4 regions of the Aggregatibacter sp. genome follow, and region 3 is predicted to be linked to each of the others. Evidence: riboswitches for the same ligand, from Rfam matches in the RefSeq annotation. Region 3 holds a riboswitch; each other region holds the start of a gene.

Region 1 (3,929 bases), on a different contig from region 3:
GGATGAAGTCAATATCCAATAATTTTAATTTGCTTGGATCGCTGGCTTTGGGGGACGCTTTCGCATAGATGTTGGCAGGGATCTGGTAAGAGTCGGACTCCCGCCATGGGATTTCTTGAGCTTCGGTATCAAGGACGAAATCTACGAAGTGTTTGGCATTTTCTAGATTACGTGCGCCTTTGATGATGCTTACCGATCCTAATGTGTAGCCCACGCCTTCACAAGGTAAAATGCCTTTTACCGGTGCGCCTTTGTCTTTTTCACGTACATAGCCATGCATAAAGGCAATATCAACGCCTACTTCACCGGTAGCTAAATTGCCGGTAGCTAAGCCGCTTTTGGAATATTGTGCCACATTAGCATTGAGTTTTTTCAAGTAATCAAACGCTTTTTCTTCGCCCCAAAGCTGCACTAATGTCGTCAGAAAAGAATAGCCTGTGCCGGACACGCGGGGATCGGCATATTGAATTTGATTTTTGAATTCCGGTTTGAGTAAATCGGCAAAGCATTTTGGCTCCGGAATATTGAGCTGTTTTAATTTTTCCGTATTCACGCCGATGGCGACTTCCATTAAGTAGATGATCGACGTGTAATCGCCTCGTTCATCCATTAATTTCTTAAATTGTGGCATGATGTTTTTTTGTAATGGTGAGCGGTATGTCGCGAGTAAACCTTGGTCGGCGGCTTGTAAGTGCGGTTCAAATGTGCCGCCAAACCATACATCGGCTTGTGGATTTTCTTTTTCTGCTTTGATTTTACCGAGCACGGTGCCGGTGCTGTTTCGTACAAATTGAGCATCCACGTTGTATTTTTCGGCAAAGCGTTTCGTGACTTTTTCGCAGGTCACATTTTGCACGCTGCAATAAATGGTCAGTTTGCCTTCTGCTTGGGCGTTGTGTGTATAAAACAGCATTGGGAGTAAGCAAAGTGCGGTCGTTTTTAAGGATGTTTTTAGGGGAGAATAATTTTTAGAAAGCTTGGTCATTGAGTTAATCCTTGGTGAGATTGAAAAACAAAACCAGCTAACAACTCAACGGGGAAAATCGGCCGAAATAAGCCATGGAAGCAGAGTGAAGTGCATTAGTTTCCTACGTCAGTGCTAACTGTATCAGGTTCACGGGTATTTCTCAGCTCCATTATTTAAGCTAACGGAGCACCCCGACTAACGCGCATTACTATAGGCGTTTGTTATTGATTTGTAAATAAAAGTGAAAAATATTTCTTTTGGGGACCGCACTTTAATGTCGGTTTCCAAAAGGCGGTTTGGCAAACCAGACCAATATAAATAACACCAAAAACAGCACGGCAGATAACCAAAAAATCTCGTTGGCGCCGATGATAAACCCTTGCGATGTAATGTTACGGGCAAGCAGAGAAGAGGTTTGTTCTTCGCCCATGCCAAAACGCTCCATCATCTGGTAATACTGTTGTGCGTTCGGGTTATACGGGGTAATGGCTTCAGTCAGTTGTGAGTGGTGAACGGCTTCACGGTTATACCACAAGAATGTAGTAAGGGAAGTGCCGATAGAACCGGCGAGGGTTCGCAAAAAGTTAAACAAACTGGAAGCTGAGGCCATTTTGTGCGCCGGTAAATCAGACAGCGTAATGGTGGTGAGCGGCATGAAGAAACAGGCAACAGCTAACCCTTGTACCATTTGCGGCAGTGCCACATCGGCAAAGCTCATGCCCGGTTCAAAGGTAACGGCACGCCAATAAAAGGTAACGGCATAGACTACAAAGCTGATGGTCACCAAAATACGCATATCGATTTTATGTCCAAACTTACCGATAAGAGGGGATAACAAAATCGGGAACAGTCCTACGGGCGCTGATGCTAAGCCGGCCCAAGTGGCGGTGTAGCCAAAAACCTGTTGCAACAACAAGGGAATTAATACGACGGAGCCGAGGTAAATTAAAAATGCCAAGCTGGTGGATAAACAGCCCACAGTGAAATTGCGTTGCTTGAATAAGGAAATATCCACCACAGGGTTGTCGTCCGTCAGTTCCCAAATGACAAGCGCGGTTAAGGTTACGGCGGAAATGACGGCAAGGATAATGATTTCAGTGGAGTTAAACCAATCCTGCTCACGTCCTTGATCCAGCATTAATTGCAAGCAGCCTACGCCTAACACCAATAAGACTAGTCCCACCGTATCAATAGGTTGGTGCTGAATTTTACTTTCTCGTGGCATTAATATTTTCCAACTGGTACTGATAATGAACAGTCCAACGGGCACATTAATAAAGAAGATCCACCCCCAATGTAAATTATCACTGATCCAACCACCGAGAATGGGACCGAAAATCGGTGCAACTACAATGGTCATTGCCCAAAATGCCAATGCCATGCCCCGTTTTTCCGAAGGATAGTTATTGAGTAGCAAACTCTGAGACAGCGGAATAATCGGGCCTGCCGCTAATCCTTGGAAAATACGGCATAGAATCAACATTTCCAAGCTATGGGAAATGCCGCATAACCAAGAGGCTAAAACAAAAAGTGCGGTGGAAATGAGGAATAATTTTACTTCCCCAAAACGTTTGGCAAGCCAGCCGGTAATCGGAATAGAAATCGCATTGGCGACGCCGAAAGAGGTAATCACCCAAGTGCCTTGGCTGAACGATGCGCCGAGATCGCCCGAAATCGTGGGGATCGCCACGTTTGCAATGGTGGAATCCAATACTTGCATGAACGTGGCAAGAGACAGCGCTAACGTAATGATGCCAAGGGCAGCACCTTCAATAGGTTTTTGCATGATGGGCAAACCTTAGTTTGTATTGTCGCGAATAATTTTTTCGATGAGATTTTCCACCGCACTTTGATCATAATTCAACGTATTGGTGGAATAGAGCGGCGCAGTACGTTTTTGTTGCGATAACATTTCACCACGGGTATCTGAAATATTCACTTCAACCAAGGTAGATAAGCCCATACGCAACGGGTAGTTAGCGATTTGTTGTGCATCTAAGCTGATACGTACAGGCACACGTTGCACCACTTTGATCCAGTTACCGGTGGCATTCTGGGCAGGGAGCAAAGAAAATGCGCTGCCGGTTCCCATTTCGATACCTTCTACTTTGCCATCAAATTTCACATCATGACCGTATAAATCAAAGGATAATTTCACCGGTTGCCCGATTCGCATATCTTTTAATTGTGTTTCTTTGAAATTGGCATCCACCCACATTTGTTCGTTGGAAATAATTGCCATTAGCGCACTACCCACGGCAACTTTTTGTCCCACTTGTGTGCTTCGGCGTGCCACATAGCCATCGACCGGGCTGGTGATTTTCGTGCGTTGCAAATTGAGCCACGCCTGTTTGACCGAACTGATGGCTTTTTGAATTTCCGGCTGCTCTTTCAGAGGCACATTCATTAATAAGGATTTATTGGCAGCAAGTTGGTTTTTCACGGCGTTTAAGTTGGCTTCCGCTGTCATTACCGCTTCTCTGGCGTGTTGTAGCGATTCTTTATCAATCGCTCCGCTTTTTCCTAACTGTTCACGGCGCACTAAATCGCCTTGTGCTTTCGTCAACGCCGTTTGGTTGGCTTGAACCGTTGCTTCCAGTTGTTTCACGGTGTAGCCAAGCTGCGACATTTGGCGTACTGCACTTGCCAAGGTATTTTGTGCTTGGCTGAAACTCAGTTGATAATCCGTGTCATCCAATTCAAGTAACACATCTCCCGCATGCACAAAATCCATGTTTTCTACGTTAATTTGTCGCACGTTTCCGGCAATTTGCGAAGAAATCATCACTTGGTTGCCACTCACATAAGCGTCTTCAGTGGTTTGATAATCCTTAATAAAATAGAACCAATATAATCCGGCGAGGATCGCCATGAGAATAAGCAAAAAAAAGAAAATGCCTAAGGCTTTTTTGCGTGTATTTTTTTGGGGAGAAGCGATTGATTTGCTTGCGTCTGTCATTTA
Region 2 (3,929 bases), on a different contig from region 3:
CCCAAAACGCACGGCGATTTGTTGCCACGCCAAATTGACCACCGCGCCGATAATCGCCTCAGCCAAATAGGTGAGATGATCGCTCACTTTCATCACCGGCAACACGCCGAGAATATCGGCCGCGGCAATGCGGAGCAGGGCAGCGTGCTTAAACTGGCGCAAGCCGTCGATAAATTGTTCTTCGTCATCTTGCGGCAGGCGCAATAAATATTGCTGTAATTCGGAGGCATACTCGGTAAAGTGCGGTGGATTTCGCAGGGATTTTTGATCGAGCAATTCATCGAGCAAAATCGGATGGCACGCCACTTGTTCCGCAATAAATTTTGATTGGGCGCAAAGTTCGATAAGCTGCGTCAAGGCTTGCGGATTTTCTGCTAATAGCTCGAGGTAAGTGGTACGCGTGAGGATTTTTTCAATAATCGTCAAAATTCGTGGCAGTAAAACAGGGCTGTTGGGCGTGTGTAAAACTTGTTGTAACAGGTTTGGCATTAAGCGATTTAGCACTGCCCGCCCGCGCACACCAATGGCATAACGAGGCAGTTCGTTGCGGAATTGCAACAGGCGATCCAACACTGCATCTTGTTCCGTCTCCGGCACGCCGTTTTGTTGCAAAATGCCGAGCAATTCTTGTTCGTCAAAATCCGTTTCGAGGAAGTCTTCCCACGCATTTTCCGACGTATTTTCTTCTTGCTCATCGCCAATTAATGACTGAAAAACCGACCGCACTTTGCGCTGATGTTCTTGTAACACGGTGAGAAAACTCGCCCAATCGTGAATCGGGTAGGTGACGGAAACACTTTTTTGTTGCGCACCCCATTGGGTAAATTCCGCGCAGGCGAAGATTAAACGTAGACGATCCCATTCATTCTCGGGCAGTTGTTGGGTTTGTTGATCTTTGATGGCTTGCAGCACATTTTCCGCGCGACGTAGAAATAAATAGGCATGGCGCAAATCGGATTCCTGTTCGATGGAAATCAAATTCAGCCTGCTCAGTTCCGGCAATAAATTCAGCAATTCGTGCTGCTGCAAGGCAATTTCCCGCCCACCGCGAATTAACTGGAAAACCTGCACGATAAACTCAATTTCACGAATGCCACCCGCGCCCAATTTGATGTTATCTGTGAGGTTACGGCGGCGCACTTCGCGTTCGATTTTTTGTTTCATCTCACGCAACGCGTGAATTACACTGAAATCAATGTAGCGACGATACACAAATGGGCGCAATAAATTCTGTAAAACGGCAACATTCGGATCCGTTGATTGCGCACCTAAAATGCGACCTTTGATCATGGCGTAACGTTCCCAATCGCGTCCTTGATCCTGATAATACTGTTCCATGGCGTTAAAACTGAGTGCCAGCGCGCCGCTGTCGCCAAAGGGACGTAAACGCATATCCGTGCGGTACACAAAGCCATCGGCAGTGTATTGATCCAACGCGTTAATCAAGCGTTGCCCCAAACGGGTGAAAAACTTCGCATTATCTACGCTTCGGCGCGCCCCCACGGTTTCCCCTTGGCTTGGATAAGTAAAAATCAAATCAATGTCGGAAGAAAAATTCAGTTCAAAACCGCCCAGTTTACCCATGCCGAGAATATATAACTGCTGCGCGTTGCCCTGCGCATCCATCGGTGTACCCATTTCTTCACAAGCCCGCACATAAAGCCAATCGCGCGCACCAATAATCAGACTTTCCGCCAGTTGTGACAAGCGAATAAAAACCTGTTCCACCGTGGCAAAATTGAGACTTTGGCAAACACTCAGCTTCACCATTTCACGGGCGCGAAACAGACGTAATTCTCGATAAAACTGTTCTTCCGTTTGCACATGCTGTAACACCTCGTCCAACCGCTCGGCGTACTGGTCACAGTCCTCAAAGTGCGGTAGTTTTTCCCAACATTTTGCTAAAAACGCAGGCTGTTTCTGCCACGCCTCCGCCACAAAATCCGACATCGCCACCGCCACCGCCATTTGCCCGATATTCGTTGTGGGATCTTCTCTTTGTTGTTCGATTTGTTCAAACAAGGTGGAATCGAATTTTTCCGGAAAAGAGTGAATTAAAACCTCGGCGAGAGAACGGAGTTTATCGGCAAATTGAGCAACAAAAGACATAGTGAATCCTTATGAAAAATGGTGCATAAACTTTAGCATGAAATAGGGGAAATTTCAGGGGAGAAACAGCCAACTTCGGACGACTATGTGTCGATATATTACAATCTCCTTGCCCTTCCTCAGCAAAATAGATAGACTGAATCTCGTTATTAGTCGGGGTGCTTTGTGCTGAGATCATACCCGTGAACCTGATACAGTTAATACTGACGTAGGAAACTAACGAGAAAATCATACTTCCTTTCTTTTTCTCCACATCTTCTTCATTCGTCATTATTGCTGATTATCTTTTTTCATTAAAAAAGGAACAATGATGCAATATGAGTTTTGTCGTTCTGTGCCGGTAAATGGCGGAGGACGTTATGAGTAAAGTCGCGCAAGCGTTGACCATTGCTGGGTCAGATAGCGGTGGTGGCGCCGGAATTCAGGCAGATTTAAAAACATTTCAAATGCGAGGTGTGTTTGGTACTTCGGTGATTACGGCCGTCACGGCGCAAAACACCTTAGGCGTCTTTGATATTCACGCCATCCCCCTTCAAACTATTCAAAGCCAGCTGAAAGCGATTGCTGATGATTTCACGATTAGCGCCTTTAAAATCGGTATGTTAGGCACAGCAGAGATTATCGAATGTGTCGCTGAGGCATTAAATCAGTATCACTTCGGTACGTTGGTGTTAGATCCTGTTATGATCGCCAAAGGCGGTGCGCCGTTGTTGCAACAAAGTGCGGTCGATTCTTTGAATACATTTTTATTGCCGTTAGCAGATGTGATTACGCCGAACTTGCCGGAAGCCAAGGCTCTGACAGGCGTGGAGGTCATGGACGATCAAACGGCGCAACACGCGGCGAAAATTTTACAGGAACGAGGTGTGAAAACGGTGGTGATTAAAGGCGGACACAGCGCGCATTCACAAAGTGCGGTATGTCGCGATTGGGTTTTTACCCCTGATGTGCAATTTACTTTAGAAAGTCCACGTTATGCGACAGCGCAAACCCATGGTACGGGTTGCACGTTCTCCGCTTGTATGACGGCGGAGCTTGCCAAAGGCGTTTCCGTGGAACAGGCGATTAAAACCGCAAAAGACTACATTACGGCGGCAATCAGCCATCCGTTAAATATCGGTCATGGACATGGGCCAACTAATCATTGGGCTTATCAAAATAAAATGTAATTTAGACTGAGGAACAGACACATGAAAAAAACAACGTTAATTTTGACCGCACTTTCTTTATGCGCCGGCACCGCATTGGCGAATCATTATGAAGAAACCGTGAATATTTATACTTACGATTCTTTTACGTCTGATTGGGGCGCCGGCCCGAAAATAAAACAAGCATTTGAACAGCAATTCCCACTTTGCAAGGTGAATTATATGCCATTTGAAAGCGGCGGCACGTTGTTTAACCGCGTGCGTCTGGAAGGGCATAAAACCAAAGCGGATATCGTGTTAGGCTTGGATAATTTTGTATTGGATGAAGCGAAAAAAAGCCAATTATTTGATTCAAATAGCATCGACTTAAGCCAACTTTCTTTGCCAAATCAATGGACGGATAACACGTTCTTGCCTTACGATTTCGGCACATACGCCTTTGTCTATGACAAAAATAAAGTGAAAAATCCACCGAAAAGCCTAAAAGAATTGGTAGAGCGTGAAGATTTACGTGTGATCTATCAAGATCCGCGCACCAGCAGCGTGGGACGGGGGTTGTTAGTGTGGATGAATACGGTTTATCCGGCAGACCAAGTGGCGCAAGCCTGGCAACAACTTGCCAAACACACAGTTACGGTGGGCAAGGGCTGGTCTGACACTTACGGCGCATTC
Region 3 (3,929 bases):
GAAGGGGAGAGAGACCAATTCACATTAATCAGTTGAACATCTTTATTACTTAAATTAGCAGAGTTCAACATGGCATCCAGCAGAGCTGTTTCAAAACCGCTAACGGAATAGCCGATTTTCTTTCCTTTCAAATCCGCTAAGGTTTTGATACCGCTGTTTTCCAAAGTGACCAAACTGTTTAGCGGAGAATTCGCCAAGGTCGCAATGCGCACTAAAGGCAACTTTTCATCCACTTGAATATGCAGTTGCGGTTGATAATCCACCGCGAGATCGGTTTTACCCGCCGCGACTAATTTAGGCGGCAGAGAGGGATCGGCAGGTTCAATAATATCCACCTCCAGATTATGCTCGGCAAAAAAGCCTTTTTGCTGTGCAACGATCAACGCTGCGTGATCCGGGTTGACAAACCAATCCAGCATTAAAGACAGTTTTTGTTTTTCTGCCGCCTGAACGCTAAGCGAAAGCACGCCGATAATCAATGTTGAAAGAATGTGTTTTTTCATTGTAGCTCCTTTTGTGGTTAAGTGAGATCCAGCCCCATTTGCCAAAAGGCAATTTCCATGCGGGTGGCCGTTGTAAAGATGTGTTGCATATGATTTTGTTGGGTTGGGGTAAAGTCGGCACAAAGTGCGGTCAAAAAAGCGGATGTTTCTTCCGCTTCTTGCTGAAAAGCCTCCGAAGCATAGGTATCGATCCAGGTTTGATACGGATTATTGGCTAAGTGCGGGTAGTTTTCTGTGATATCGCGTGCAATTTGTGCGTAGCCTACGGCACAAGGCGTGATGGCCGCATAAATTTCCGCTAAACCGCCGGTAGCACCGCAATCCAATAAATAGCGGGTATAGGCAACACAGGCGGCGCTTTCTTGGGTGGAAAATATTTCCGCTTCACTGATGCCCCATTGTTGGCAATAGGCCAAATGCAATTGAATTTCCTGACAAATACTTTCAAGGCTTTTTCGAGGTATTTCCATTTGGCTAAAGTTTTTGGCTTTAAAGATAGCTAACGCAAAAGCACGGCTGTAATGAAACAGGTAAAGGTAATCCTGCTTTAAATAATGACGAAAGCATTCGGGCGGCAAGGTGCCACAGGCCAATTGTTTGACAAAGTCATGTTCTACATACTGTTGCCAATAAGGCTGGGCGTTTTTAATCAGTTGGTTGAGCATTTTTCCTCCTAATGCACATAACTGACCCACGGCAGAGCTTTACGCAGTAATTTATCCACGACGAAATAAAGGCAAAGCGCCATGAGCAAAAGTAAAAAGAGTGCCGCAAACATCAAGTCGATTTGCATTCGGGCATTGGCTTGCAACATTAAATAGCCTAATCCTTCCGAAGAACCGACCCATTCCCCCACAATGGCGCCAATGGGCGCAATGGAGACGGCAATGCGTAATCCTGACGCTAATGCGGGCAACGCCGCAGGTAAACGGACTTTCAATAGCATCGCTGCCGGTGAAATACGTAAGGTTTGGGCAAGTTGAAGCCATGGTTTCGGCGTGTTGCGTAGGCCGTCATAGCAGGCCGCCGTGACGGGAAAATAGATAATCAAAATCGCCATGGTGATTTTGGATGCCATGCCATAACCGAGCCATAATACGAGCAGTGGCGCGATGGCAAACACCGGAATGGCTTGTGAAATCACTAATAATGGCATTAAGAAAGCCGAGATTTTGCGGGAAAGGGTGATCAGTAGCGCAGAAGATAGTCCGAATAGAAAACCGAAAACTAAGCCTAACAGAATTTCCAACAACGTAATTTGGGCATGCATAAACAGCAAGTCTGCTTGCGTTATTAATCGTTGCCATACGGAGAATGGGGCAGGCAATAAGTAGGGTGGCACATCAAACAGACTAATGATGCCTTGCCATAACGAAATTAACAGAGCGCTTAATAAAATGAGACGGGCGATTTTCTTCATGTTGGCTCCGCCATTAGTTGTTCGATAAGTCTATTTTGTAGCGCCCACAGTGCCTCTAGGTGAAGCTGATGGGGCTTTATGGGATCTAATTGAGCGACCTGTTTTATTTGCACCGGTTGTCCTTGTAATACATAAATTTTTTCCCCTAAACGAATAGCTTCTTGTGGATCATGGGTCACCAAAATCACGGTTTTTCCTTGTAGCAGTTCGCAGGCGAGATTTTGTAACTGTAAACGGGTGACTGCATCCAAGGCAGAAAAGGGTTCGTCCATTAAAATTAAATCGGCATCTTGCATTAAGGTACGCGCCAGTGCCACCCGTTGCCGTTGACCACCGGAAAGCTGATAGCAAGGTTTATGCCAATGATCTGCCATGCCGACGGCATGTAATAGTTCTTTGGCTTTCTCTTGGGTTTTAGTATTTTTCTGACCGTGGAGGTGCTGTGCCAACTGCACGTTATCCAACACGGAAAGCCAGGGAAACAAACTGTCTTGCTGTGCCAACCAAGCCGCTTTGATGTGAGGAGCAAATTGGATATGCCCTTGGGTAATTGCGGATTGTTCTAACCCCGCAATGGCGCGTAATAAAGTGGATTTCCCCACACCGGAGCGCCCGAGCAACACAACCCATTCTCCTTGTTCTACGCAAAAATGGAGATCGACAAACAACGGCTTGTGATCTAATTGCAAGCACAGATGTTGTATATCGAGACAATGCATCGCAGGCTAACTTAGCGCGAGAGGCAGAAAAGTGCGGTGGATTTTAAGAATGTTTTTAAAAAGAATAGCGATATGGACATGATTTAGTTTCCTACGTCAGTGTTAACTGTTTCAGGTTCACGGGTATTATCTCAGCCAATGGCACCCCGACTAATAATAGCGCAGAGTCTATCGAAAAAGAGCTGGAAAAACAAATTGTGCTGTTCAATTTTGTGATCTCCATCATAGAGAAATTCTGTTCTTTCATGATGTTCCAAATCAGTTTTTCTGTATAAAACCTTGCCTTGTGCTAGAATGGCGACCTAATTTTGATCATGATTTTATTTAGGAAATATTATGTCCCAACACAAATCCGGGCTCTCTTTTCTCTGGCTAAGTGCGGTCGCTTTTTTGCTTGATTTGCTGACAAAGTACATTGTGGTACAAAAATTTGATTTGTATGAAAGCGTGAATGTTCTGCCGGTGTTTAATCTCACTTATGTGCGCAATTATGGCGCGGCATTCAGCTTTTTGGCGGATCACGATGGTTGGCAAAAATATTTCTTTATTCTGTTGGCGATAGGTATTTCCCTTATGCTGGCATATTTCATGAAGAAAAATCGTGCCAATCAAACATTACAAAATGCCGCCTACGCGCTCATTATTGGTGGTGCACTTGCCAATATGGTCGATCGTGCCTACAACGGTTTTGTGGTGGATTTCTTTGATTTTTATTGGGATATTTATCATTATCCGGTGTTTAATGTGGCGGATATTGCCATTTGTATCGGCGCCGGTTTACTGGCATTAGATGCCTTTAAAGGTGATAAGAACAAACAAAAGAGCGGTCAAAAATGAAGATAATTTTAGCCAACCCACGCGGTTTTTGTGCCGGCGTCGATCGTGCCATCAGTATTGTTGAGCTGGCGTTGGAAATTCACGGTGCGCCGATTTATGTCCGTCATGAAGTGGTGCATAATCGCTTCGTGGTGAATGGATTACGTGAACGCGGTGCCATTTTTGTCGAAGAACTGAGTGAAGTGCCGGACGGCGCGATAGTCATTTTCTCCGCCCACGGAGTGTCTCAAGCAGTACGTCAAGAAGCCAAAGATCGCCGCTTGAAAGTCTTTGATGCCACTTGTCCGTTGGTGACCAAAGTACATATGCAGGTGGCGCGCGCCAGTAGAAAAGGCACGAAAGCGATTCTCATCGGGCATAAAGGTCACCCGGAAGTGGAAGGCACCATGGGGCAATATAGCAATCACGAAGGTGGCATTTATCTCATTGAAAGTATTGAGGATATCGCTA
Region 4 (3,929 bases), on a different contig from region 3:
AACCCAGCACGGTGAAGTTTTCGTGACCCAAGACGGTGCAGAAACCGATTTAGATTTAGGCCATTATGAGCGTTTTATTCGCACCAAAATGACCAAGCGTAACAACTTCACGACCGGTAAAATCTATTCCGAAGTGTTACGCAAAGAGCGTCGCGGTGACTATCTCGGCGCGACCATTCAAGTGATTCCACACATTACCAACGAAATTAAAGCGCGCGTGATTGATGGCGCCGCAGGGCATGATGTGGCCATCGTAGAAGTAGGTGGCACCGTGGGCGATATCGAATCCCTCCCGTTCTTGGAAGCCTTGCGCCAACTTGCCGTACAAGTGGGACGTGAACGCACGATTTTCATGCATTTAACGCTTGTTCCTTATATTCCGACCGCCGGCGAAGTCAAAACCAAACCGACGCAACATTCCGTGAAAGAATTGTTGTCCATCGGGATTCAACCGGATGTGCTAATTTGCCGTTCCGACCGCATGATTCCACCGAATGAACGCGCGAAAATCGCGTTATTCTGTAACGTGCCGGAACGCGCCGTGATTTCATTGAAAGATGTGTCTTCCATTTACCAAATTCCGGCACTCTTGAAATCTCAAGGATTGGATGATTTTATTTGCAATCGTTTCCACTTAACTTGTCCGGAAGCCGATTTATCTGAATGGGAACAAGTGTTGTATCAACAAGCCAACCCGACAGGCGATGTCACCATTGGGATGGTAGGTAAATACACCGAATTGCCTGATGCCTATAAATCCGTAAACGAAGCGTTAAAACACGCCGGTTTGAAAAATCGCTTGAACGTCAACATCAAATACATCGACTCACAGGATGTGGAAACCAAAGGCGTAGACATCTTAAAAGGTTTAGACGGTATTTTAGTGCCGGGTGGCTTCGGCTATCGCGGTGTTGAAGGCAAAATTCTGACTGCCCAATATGCCCGTGAAAACAACATTCCGTATTTAGGCATTTGCTTAGGCATGCAAGTGGCGTTAATCGAATTTGCTCGTAATGTTGCCGGCATGAGCCATGCAAACTCTTCCGAATTTGACCGCACTTGTGAACAACCTGTGGTGGGATTAATTACCGAATGGCAAAATGCAGAAGGCAATACGGAAGTCCGCAGCGATGAATCTGATTTAGGTGGCACCATGCGTCTTGGCGCACAAAAATGCCATTTAGTAGAAGGCAGTTTAGCACGCAAATTATATGGTGCTGAAACTATCGAAGAGCGTCATCGTCACCGTTACGAAGTTAATAATGTCTTGCTTCCACAAATCGAAAAAGCCGGCTTGAAAGTGACCGGTTTATCCGCCGATAAAAAACTGGTGGAAATTATTGAAGTGCCTAATCACCCTTGGTTTGTTGCTTGCCAATTCCACCCGGAATTCACCTCCACGCCACGTGATGGGCATCCATTATTCGAAGGCTTTGTGAAAGCGGCAAAAACCAATCAGAAAAAATCCGACTAACGGCTTTCTGAAAAATTGAAATAAAAGTGCGGTCAGAAAAACTCTTAGATTTTTGACCGCACTTTTTGTTTACTCTCCGTGATCCACTTCACAAAAAATGGCTTATCCCCTTGTTATGACTCTTGCCTTTCACTATATTGAAACCCTCTTGTCGGAGTGCCGGAAGGCTGAGATCGCAATGAACGCGAGATCCGTGGAACCTGTGGGTTAATCCCCACGTAGGGAACAAGTTACCACCAGTTTGCATTTCATCACGCCTTCTACACAAGCCACTTTTTCTTCACCTTATCGGAGATTACCATGTCGGAAGCCGTGTCTCATTTATCAGAAATAACCCCACCCAACGCCCCTTTTGCGCCCACTGAATTTAAGTTGGGATTGTATGTTATCTTGGACAGTTATGAATGGGTTGAACGGCTCATTCACGCCGGAGTGAAAACCTTGCAAATTCGCATTAAAGATCGCTCAGCGGAACAAGCAGAAGAGGAAATCGCCCGCTGCATTGCCTTAGCCAAACAGCATCAAGTACGGTTATTTGTAGATGATTTTTGGCAGTTGGCAATTAAGTATCAGGCTTACGGCGTCCATCTTGGGCAAGAGGATCTACTCACGGCCGATTTAAACGCCATCCAACAAGCGGGACTGCGTCTCGGTGTTTCCACCCACAACCAGGAAGAAGTCGATCTGGTGTTACCGTTGCGTCCGTCCTATATTGCCCTCGGGCATATTTTCCCAACGCAAACCAAAGCGATGCCTTCATCGCCTCAAGGCATTGCCAATTTAGCGGCACAGGTGAAAAACGTAGGTAAGATACCGACCGTCGCCATCGGGGGTATTTGTGCTTCGCATTTTCCTGATATTTTACCCACCGGAGTGGGCAGCATTGCTGTGATTTCTGCCGTCACCAAGGCACAAGACTGGCAAAGTGCGGTGAAAAATTTACTGCAATATTTTGCCGAATAATGGCGCATTTTCGTTTACATTGATGGTGAAATAGCGCGAAAAATTTATCTTAAAATTGAACCGCACTTAAGATGACGGAAAACATGGCGTAAAATCAATTTGTCAGTAGTTTTTGCAAGACAAAAGAACAAAATAGCTTTATGATACCGACGTTTTTAGAGCAAACTAACCCGTTTTAATTAACTTAATGAGGAAAATAAAATGGCAAAAATCGTTAAAGTCATTGGTCGCGAAATTATCGACTCTCGTGGTAACCCAACAGTGGAAGCCGAAGTGCATTTAGAAGGCGGATTCGTCGGTCTTGCTGCGGCGCCATCAGGTGCATCGACCGGTTCTCGTGAAGCCTTAGAATTACGTGACGGCGACAAATCTCGTTTCTTAGGTAAAGGTGTATTGAAAGCGGTTGCCGCAGTAAACGGCCCGATTGCTGAAGCCATTCTTGGTAAAGAGGCGTCTAATCAAGCGGAAATCGACCAAATCATGATCGATTTAGACGGCACGGAGAACAAATCTAACTTCGGTGCAAACGCTATCTTAGCGGTATCCTTAGCAAACGCAAAAGCAGCCGCAGCGTCTAAAGGTTTACCACTTTACGCTTACATCGCAGAACTTAACGGTACGCCAGGCGTTTACTCTATGCCATTACCAATGATGAACATCATCAACGGTGGTGAACACGCCGACAACAACGTTGATATCCAAGAATTCATGATCCAACCGGTTGGCGCAAAAACCTTACGTGAAGCCCTTCGTATCGGTGCTGAAGTATTCCACAACCTTGCGAAAGTCTTAAAATCTAAAGGCATGAGCACAGCGGTTGGTGATGAAGGTGGTTTCGCACCAAACCTAGCCTCTAATGCTGACGCATTAGCCTGTATCAAAGAAGCAGTAGAAAAAGCAGGTTATGTATTAGGTAAAGACGTGACTTTAGCCATGGACTGCGCCTCTTCTGAGTTCTACAACAAAGAAACCGGTAAATATGAATTAAAAGGCGAAGGCCGTTCATTCACATCTCAAGAATTCACACACTATCTTGAAGAATTAACCAAACAATACCCAATCGTGTCTATCGAAGACGGTCAAGATGAATCTGACTGGGAAGGCTTCGCCTACCAAACTAAAGTATTGGGCGATCGCATTCAATTAGTGGGTGATGACTTATTCGTAACCAACACCAAAATCTTAAAAGAAGGTATCGAAAAAGGTATCGCAAACTCCATCTTAATCAAATTCAACCAAATCGGTTCTTTAACCGAAACCTTGGCTGCGATTAAAATGGCGAAAGATGCAGGTTATACCGCTGTGATCTCTCACCGTTCCGGTGAAACTGAAGATGCGACTATTGCTGATTTAGCAGTGGGTACCGCAGCAGGTCAAATCAAAACCGGTTCTATGAGCCGTTCTGACCGTATTGCGAAATACAACCAATTAATCCGTATTGAAGAAGCATTAGAACGCGCGGGTACACCGGCTCCGTTCTTAGGTTTAAAAG

What was found. Region 3 has a riboswitch for thiamine pyrophosphate ahead of ACO5E4_RS00385 (ABC transporter ATP-binding protein). Riboswitches for the same ligand answer to the same signal wherever they lie in the genome.
Region 1: linked by a shared signal. The riboswitch ahead of ACO5E4_RS06930 (ABC transporter substrate-binding protein) and the one ahead of ACO5E4_RS00385 (ABC transporter ATP-binding protein) in region 3 are both predicted to bind thiamine pyrophosphate.
Region 2: linked by a shared signal. The riboswitch ahead of thiD (bifunctional hydroxymethylpyrimidine kinase/phosphomethylpyrimidine kinase) and the one ahead of ACO5E4_RS00385 (ABC transporter ATP-binding protein) in region 3 are both predicted to bind thiamine pyrophosphate.
Region 4: linked by a shared signal. The riboswitch ahead of thiE (thiamine phosphate synthase) and the one ahead of ACO5E4_RS00385 (ABC transporter ATP-binding protein) in region 3 are both predicted to bind thiamine pyrophosphate.

The regions. Positions count from the first base shown of each region.
Region 1 covers NZ_DBHLAR010000009.1:41,955-45,883, forward strand. The annotation lists gene ACO5E4_RS06930 (ABC transporter substrate-binding protein) at 1-985, opposite strand, end outside; TPP riboswitch at 1,069-1,171, opposite strand; gene ACO5E4_RS06935 (DHA2 family efflux MFS transporter permease subunit) at 1,239-2,753, opposite strand; gene ACO5E4_RS06940 (EmrA/EmrK family multidrug efflux transporter periplasmic adaptor subunit) at 2,766-3,926, opposite strand.
Region 2 covers NZ_DBHLAR010000010.1:47,456-51,384, reverse strand. The annotation lists gene glnE (bifunctional [glutamate--ammonia ligase]-adenylyl-L-tyrosine phosphorylase/[glutamate--ammonia-ligase] adenylyltransferase) at 1-2,109, opposite strand, end outside; TPP riboswitch at 2,254-2,341, shown strand; gene thiD (bifunctional hydroxymethylpyrimidine kinase/phosphomethylpyrimidine kinase) at 2,469-3,278, shown strand; gene thiB (thiamine ABC transporter substrate binding subunit) at 3,300-3,929, shown strand, end outside.
Region 3 covers NZ_DBHLAR010000002.1:1,761-5,689, forward strand. The annotation lists gene ACO5E4_RS00370 (ABC transporter substrate-binding protein) at 1-503, opposite strand, end outside; gene tenA (thiaminase II) at 521-1,168, opposite strand; gene ACO5E4_RS00380 (ABC transporter permease) at 1,177-1,923, opposite strand; gene ACO5E4_RS00385 (ABC transporter ATP-binding protein) at 1,920-2,642, opposite strand; TPP riboswitch at 2,714-2,801, opposite strand; gene lspA (signal peptidase II) at 2,979-3,479, shown strand; gene ispH (4-hydroxy-3-methylbut-2-enyl diphosphate reductase) at 3,476-3,929, shown strand, end outside.
Region 4 covers NZ_DBHLAR010000011.1:180,513-184,441, reverse strand. The annotation lists gene pyrG (glutamine hydrolyzing CTP synthase) at 1-1,474, shown strand, start outside; TPP riboswitch at 1,617-1,716, shown strand; gene thiE (thiamine phosphate synthase) at 1,775-2,437, shown strand; gene eno (phosphopyruvate hydratase) at 2,639-3,929, shown strand, end outside.